Regions from separate parts of the Priestia flexa genome, predicted to be linked through region 2. Evidence: a T-box and tRNA genes for the amino acid it is inferred to sense, from the RefSeq annotation. Region 2 holds a T-box; the other holds one or more tRNA genes.
What was found. The T-box of region 2 lies ahead of leuS (leucine--tRNA ligase). A T-box ahead of a tRNA ligase gene usually reads a tRNA of that ligase, here a tRNA-Leu.
Positions count from the first base shown of each region.

Region 1: it has a tRNA-Leu gene. The T-box ahead of leuS (leucine--tRNA ligase) is inferred to sense a tRNA for this amino acid. The anticodon was not compared.

Region 1 is NZ_CP090431.1:253,455-256,850, reverse strand. It holds gene LZP85_RS01390 (fructose-bisphosphatase class III) at 1-1,183, opposite strand, end outside; tRNA gene LZP85_RS01385 (tRNA-Leu) at 1,441-1,522, opposite strand; tRNA gene LZP85_RS01380 (tRNA-Leu) at 1,551-1,639, opposite strand; tRNA gene LZP85_RS01375 (tRNA-Cys) at 1,658-1,731, opposite strand; tRNA gene LZP85_RS01370 (tRNA-Gly) at 1,747-1,821, opposite strand; tRNA gene LZP85_RS01365 (tRNA-Gln) at 1,830-1,904, opposite strand; tRNA gene LZP85_RS01360 (tRNA-His) at 1,912-1,987, opposite strand; tRNA gene LZP85_RS01355 (tRNA-Trp) at 1,997-2,070, opposite strand; tRNA gene LZP85_RS01350 (tRNA-Tyr) at 2,077-2,160, opposite strand; tRNA gene LZP85_RS01345 (tRNA-Thr) at 2,170-2,245, opposite strand; tRNA gene LZP85_RS01340 (tRNA-Phe) at 2,260-2,335, opposite strand; tRNA gene LZP85_RS01335 (tRNA-Asp) at 2,345-2,420, opposite strand; tRNA gene LZP85_RS01330 (tRNA-Met) at 2,425-2,501, opposite strand; tRNA gene LZP85_RS01325 (tRNA-Val) at 2,518-2,593, opposite strand; tRNA gene LZP85_RS01320 (tRNA-Glu) at 2,612-2,686, opposite strand; tRNA gene LZP85_RS01315 (tRNA-Ser) at 2,701-2,792, opposite strand; tRNA gene LZP85_RS01310 (tRNA-Asn) at 2,796-2,870, opposite strand; rRNA gene rrf (5S ribosomal RNA) at 2,881-2,996, opposite strand; rRNA gene LZP85_RS01300 (23S ribosomal RNA) at 3,216-3,396, opposite strand, start outside.
Region 2 is NZ_CP090431.1:3,311,136-3,314,531, reverse strand. It holds gene LZP85_RS16995 (MDR family MFS transporter) at 1-90, shown strand, start outside; gene LZP85_RS16990 (GntP family permease) at 251-1,573, shown strand; T-box leader at 1,765-1,986, shown strand; gene leuS (leucine--tRNA ligase) at 2,051-3,396, shown strand, end outside.

The DNA.
Region 1 (3,396 bases), 940 kb from region 2:
AGTTCATATGTCTTGCTAGCTTTTCAGAATGTTGAACTGAAAACAATAATTTCTCAATGACCTGCTCCTCTTCTTCTAAGAGCTCTTGTGGATTTTCAGGGTTTACCGTTGCAAAGCATCCATTTTCAATAGGATACGTTTTATCTCCAAGTGTAATTTCATTTGTTTCATAATTAACTTTCTCAAGCAAAAGTCGTTCTGACATATTGAAATACGGACGTCTTTTAATAATTGGCATTTCAAGCTTAAACTGAATCATCGCAATAGCTTGATGAATTTTTGTAATCTGTAAACGTTCATGCTCAGATAGTTGCGAACCTACATTTTCTTTTGGACGGAATGCAGGATTATCATCATAATATTTTTCTGCTAGGTTTAGAAGTGGTCGTAAGTTAATACCATACGCATCTTCAATAATATTTAAGTTATTATAACGTGCACAAATACGAACAATATTAGCTAAGCATACTTTCGAACCTGCAAAAGCTCCAATCCAAAGAACGTCATGGTTTCCCCACTGAATATCGACGGAATGATAGTTAATAAGAGTTTCCATGATTTTATCAGGTTCTGGACCACGATCATAAATATCTCCAACGACATGCAAATGATCGACAACCAACCGCTGAATGGTATAAGCCAGTCCTGATATAAGTTTATCAGCTTGTCCTAATGAAATGATTTGCTGCACAATTTTATGATAGTAATGCTCTTTATTTGTAAATTCATCTGTCTTATATAAAAGCTCTTCAATAATATAAGCAAACTGCTCAGGGAGTGCTTTACGCACCTTTGAACGTGTATACTTCGATGATGCATACAAAACTAAATCAAGCATGCGATTAATCATTGTCGTATACCAATCACGTAGTTCTTGTTTGCGAGTAAAGTTTGCTTTAATAATCTTCAGCTTCTCTTCTGGATAATAAACAAGCGTCGCAAATTCATTAATTTCTTGTTGAGATAATGTATCCTTAAATAGATCTTTAATCTTTTCTTTTACGTTTCCCGACCCATTTCGTAATACGTGTTGAAAGGCCTGATACTCGCCGTGTAAATCACTTACAAAGTGTTCTGTTCCTTTTGGCAAATTTAGAATTGCTTCTAAGTTAATAATTTCCGTTACCACTTTCTCTTCTGTGTCATACTTCTTAGCCAGTAGATCTAAATAATTTACGTTCAAAACTATGTATCCCCTTTCAAACTAACTTATCACCTCAGCAGTGAACTAAGAAGCTTACTGCGTGAGTCTTTCATCTTTAGTACTTATTGTACACCTCTTCACACTCGACTTCTAGAGAGATCAATTACATTTTGTTAACTAATTTACAATTTTTATTTAATTCAAACTTAATCAGTTGCTTTGAAAAGACTAAACACAAAAAAGACCTCAACATCTTTGTTGAAGTCTTAACATTACGTTCTTTTATGTAAAACTAATACCAGTGGTCGGGGTCGAACCGACACTCCCGAAGGAACACGATTTTGAGTCGTGCGCGTCTGCCAATTCCGCCACACTGGCAAAATAAAAAAGGCAGAAATAATATAAATGGTGCCGAGGGCCGGACTTGAACCGGCACGGTAGTCACCTACCGCAGGATTTTAAGTCCTGTGTGTCTGCCAATTCCACCACCCCGGCAGGACTTATTGTGAATAATGGAGGCGGCAACCGGATTTGAACCGGTGATAAAGGTTTTGCAGACCTCTGCCTTACCACTTGGCTATGCCGCCACTTTATTCAAAATATGGAGCGGAAGACGAGGTTCGAACTCGCGACCCCCACCTTGGCAAGGTGGTGTTCTACCACTGAACTACTTCCGCATATTGTATGGCTGGGCTAGCTGGATTCGAACCAACGCATGACGGAGTCAAAGTCCGTTGCCTTACCGCTTGGCTATAGCCCAATAAAAATGGGGCGACTGATGGGAATCGAACCCACGAATGTCGGAACCACAATCCGATGCGTTAACCACTTCGCCACAATCGCCGTATTAATTGGCAGGGGTAGTAGGAATCGAACCCACACTGACGGTTTTGGAGACCGTAGTTCTACCTTTAAACTATACCCCTATAAGATGGTGGAGGGGGGCAGATTCGAACTGCCGAACCCGAAGGAGCGGATTTACAGTCCGCCGCGTTTAGCCACTTCGCTACCCCTCCAGAAAAACATGGTGCCGGCAAGAGGACTTGAACCCCCAACCTACTGATTACAAGTCAGTTGCTCTACCAGTTGAGCTACACCGGCGTGTTTTCATAAGATGGTGGCTCGGGACGGAATCGAACCGCCGACACAAGGATTTTCAGTCCTTTGCTCTACCAACTGAGCTACCGAGCCTTCTTATAATGGCGGTCCCGACGGGAATCGAACCCGCGATCTCCTGCGTGACAGGCAGGCATGTTAACCGCTACACCACGGGACCACTTTGGTTGCGGGGACAGGATTTGAACCTGCGACCTTCGGGTTATGAGCCCGACGAGCTACCAGACTGCTCCACCCCGCGATGATAAGAACATAAATGGTGGAGGATGACGGGATCGAACCGCCGACCCCCTGCTTGTAAGGCAGGTGCTCTCCCAGCTGAGCTAATCCTCCAACTATGTATAAGAATTATGGTGACCCGTACGGGATTCGAACCCGTGTTACCGCCGTGAAAGGGCGGTGTCTTAACCACTTGACCAACGGGCCATTTAAGAAATAAATGGCGGAGAGCAAGGGATTTGAACCCTTGAGACAGCGTTAACCGCCTACACGATTTCCAATCGTGCTCCTTCGGCCACTCGGACAGCTCTCCAAATGGCTCCACAGGTAGGACTCGAACCTACGACCGATCGGTTAACAGCCGATTGCTCTACCACTGAGCTACTGTGGAATCTTATAAAGCCTGGCAACGTCCTACTCTCACAGGGACAAAGTCCCAACTACCATCGGCGCTAGAGAACTTAACTTCCGTGTTCGGCATGGGAACGGGTGTGACCTCTCTGCTATCGCCACCAGACATATTATATTATACAACTTCTTTGAAAAAAAGCAAGACTTTTTTATCTTGTTCTCTCAAAACTAGATAACATTTTTCGCTGAGTACTAAGTTTACTGTCTAGCTACAGCTCCTAATTGTTCGGTCGTTTCACTTCTGTTATTGAAACCAAAGAGCGGTTTCCCCTATCAGAAGCTCCAACGCCTTTCACAATTCAACAGTCGCCTTCGCTTTTCTAATTTGGTTAAGTCCTCGATCGATTAGTATCAGTCAGCTACACACGTCGCCGTGCTTCCACCTCTGACCTATCAACCTGATCATCTTTCAGGGATCTTACTAGCTTGCGCTATGGGAAATCTCATCTTGAGGGGGGCTTCATGCTTAGATGCTTTCAGCACTTATCCCGTCCACACATAGCTAC
Region 2 (3,396 bases):
CTATTCTTAACATTTTTCACAACATGGTTTTATGATTTGAGAATAAAAGAACAATCTACAAAGCGTTATCAAGTAACGGTTTCAAAATAAATTAAAAAGCTGAAAAGCGATGCCAGACGGCGTCGCTTTTTTGTTCCATAAAACCTGGTATGTCTCAATGGTTTGTCTAATAAGATAGTAGAAGTCAGCAGGGAGGAGGTTGTTTTCCACTTGATTGTAAACGCTTTCTAATATAAAGGGGGAAGAAAACGTGCTTAGTATGATTGGGTTAATCGGTGGTTTAGTCTTGCTTATTGTGCTTACTATGAGAGGAATGAACTTATTAATAGCAGGACCTTTAAGTGCTTTAGTAGTAGCTTTAACAAGTGGAATGCCTTTGTTTCCGCAGCTTGTTAAAGAAGGTGAAGTGAACTTTGTTGGTAACTATATGTCAGGATTTACGGGCTTTGTGACGTCTTGGTATTTAATGTTCTTACTTGGAGCAATCTTTGGAAAAGTGATGGAAGATAGCGGTGCTGCTGATAGCGTTTCAAAATGGATTGTTGAAAAGCTCGGTATGAAAAGAGCTGTATTAGCCATTGTTTTAGCCTGTGCTGTATTAACTTATGGTGGAGTCAGCTTGTTTGTCGTAGCTTTTTCTGTGTATCCCATGGCGGTAAGTTTGTTTAAGCAAGCTAACCTACCACGACGCTTTATTCCAGCTGCTCTTGCTTTTGGCTCTGTTACGTTTACAATGACTTCAGCTGGTTCACCTGAAATTCAAAACTGGATTCCAATTGATTATTTGAATACATCGCCTTATGCAGGTTGGGAAGTAAGTTTAATTGTGGCGGTATTAATGGCAGTGTTTGGCTATTGGTGGTTGAAGAAAATTATTACAAAAGCAGTGCAAAATGGTGAGCACTTTGTTGAGAGAGAGACGGACCCAAAAATGGAGAAAGGAAGAGAGTTACCTCATCCATTGCTTAGTTTAATTCCTTTAGTTGTCGTTCTTATTTGTTCATTTGTATTCCATAATTCATTGATGCAATCAGCTCTTATCATTGCGCTATTAAGTGGAATCATTGCTACGTATGTATTAAACCGTCGTTACTTTAAAGACTTCTGGGGAGCGCTATCTGAAGGAACACTTGGTGCTTTAATTGCAATTGGAAATACGGCAGCTGTTGTTGGATTTGGCGGAGTAGCAAAGGCAGCTCCTGCTTTTAATGTCGCTGTTGAAGCGATGACCAGTATTCCGGGCAGTCCGTTAATTGGAGGCGCCATTGCAGTAAGCGTTATCGCAGGGATGACCGGATCGGCATCCGGTGGCCAAGCGATTGCTTTACCGCTCTTAGCACCACATTATATGGACGCAGGTGTTAATCCTGAAGCACTTCATCGAGTTGTGGCCATTTCATCTGGCGTGTTGGACTCACTTCCCCATAATGGATATGTTGTAACTACAATTAACTCTATTTGTGGTGAAACACATAAAGATGCCTATGGCTCCGTGGCAGCTATGACTGTCGTTGTTCCGCTCGTAGGGTTAGCGATAGCTATTGCCCTCTTTACGTTTGGAGTGGGTATTTAAAGAGTAAGATGTTCAGCACATGGACATTTTAGCCGTTTGTGTGCTGAATGTTTGGATATTTCTTAAAAAAATGGGCATTATGTATGTTTTTAAGAGATTTGTTTATAAATAAGAAGAGAAACTTTGATAAAATGGTGTGAACAACTTGCAGTTTAATCACATATTATTTACAATACAAGGTAGTTACTATATGAAAAGCATTGAGAAGGAATAGTAGTGAGCGATACGAGCAAAGAGAGTTGACGGTTGGTGGGAGTCAACAAACGACCGTTCATGAACTCACCTTTGAGCTGTAAATGTGAACGAAGTAGCATTTATCGTCATCCGCGTTAAGGAAAATGAGTGAGTACATACATAATTTGTGCTAATGTGGGTGGTACCGCGGGAAGTTTATTCAACCTCTCGTCCCTTTCTTAAGGGATGAGGGGTTTTTTATAGTTCTAACACCATTGTCTTAAAATAGAAGGAGGAGTATTCATGGCCTTTAACCATAAGCAAATTGAGAAGAAGTGGCAACAGGTTTGGGAAGAAAATCAGACATTTAAAACGACTGAAGATAAAGGAAAGCGTAAATTTTATGCGCTAGATATGTTTCCATATCCATCTGGAGCTGGCCTACATGTAGGGCATCCAGAAGGGTATACAGCAACAGATATTTTATCTCGTATGAAGCGTATGCAGGGATATAACGTACTTCATCCAATGGGATGGGACGCGTTCGGTTTACCAGCAGAGCAGTATGCGTTAGATACAGGAAATGACCCAGCGCAATTCACAGAGCAAAACATTAACAACTTCCGTCGCCAAATTAAATCTCTAGGTTTCTCATATGACTGGGAGCGTGAGATTAATACAACAGATCCAAGCTACTATAAATGGACGCAGTGGATTTTCTTAAAGTTATACGAAAAAGGATTAGCGTATATTGATGAAGTTGCGGTAAACTGGTGTCCAGCTCTTGGAACAGTATTAGCAAATGAAGAAGTTATTGATGGTAAAAGTGAACGTGGAGGTCACCCAGTAGAACGACGTCCAATGAAGCAGTGGATGTTAAAAATTACTGCTTATGCAGATCGATTACTAGAGGATTTAGAAGAATTAGATTGGCCAGAGAGTATTAAAGAAATGCAGCGCAATTGGATTGGTCGCTCTGAAGGGGCGCATGTTCACTTTACAATTGATGGGCATGATGAAACGTTTACGGTGTTCACTACGCGTCCAGATACGCTTTTTGGCGCAACGTATGCCGTGTTAGCACCAGAGCATCCATTTGTTGATAAAATCACAACAGCTGAGCAAAAAGCAGTAGTAGATGCTTATATTGAGAAAATTAAAAGCAAAAGTGATTTAGAGCGTACAGATTTAGCGAAAGATAAAACAGGTGTATTTACGGGAGCTTATGCGATTAACCCAGTAAATGGCGAAAAAATGCCAATCTGGATTGCAGATTACGTATTAATGAGTTACGGAACAGGTGCAATCATGGCAGTTCCAGCTCACGATGAGCGTGACTATGAATTTGCTGTTAAATTTGAACTTCCAATTAAGGAAGTTGTAGCGGGAGGAGACGTTTCGAAAGAAGCGTACACAGGAGATGGCGAACACGTTAACTCTGACTTCTTAAACGGCTTAAATAAAGAAGAAGCAATTGAGAATATGATTGCTTGGCTAGAAACAAACAAAAAAGGTGAAAAACAAGTTACGTATCGTTTACGCGACTGGTTGTTTAGCCGTCAGCGCTATTGGGGAGAACCAATTCCAGTAATTCATTGGGAAGATGGTACAACAACGCCTGTTCCAGAAAGCGAGCTTCCATTAGTACT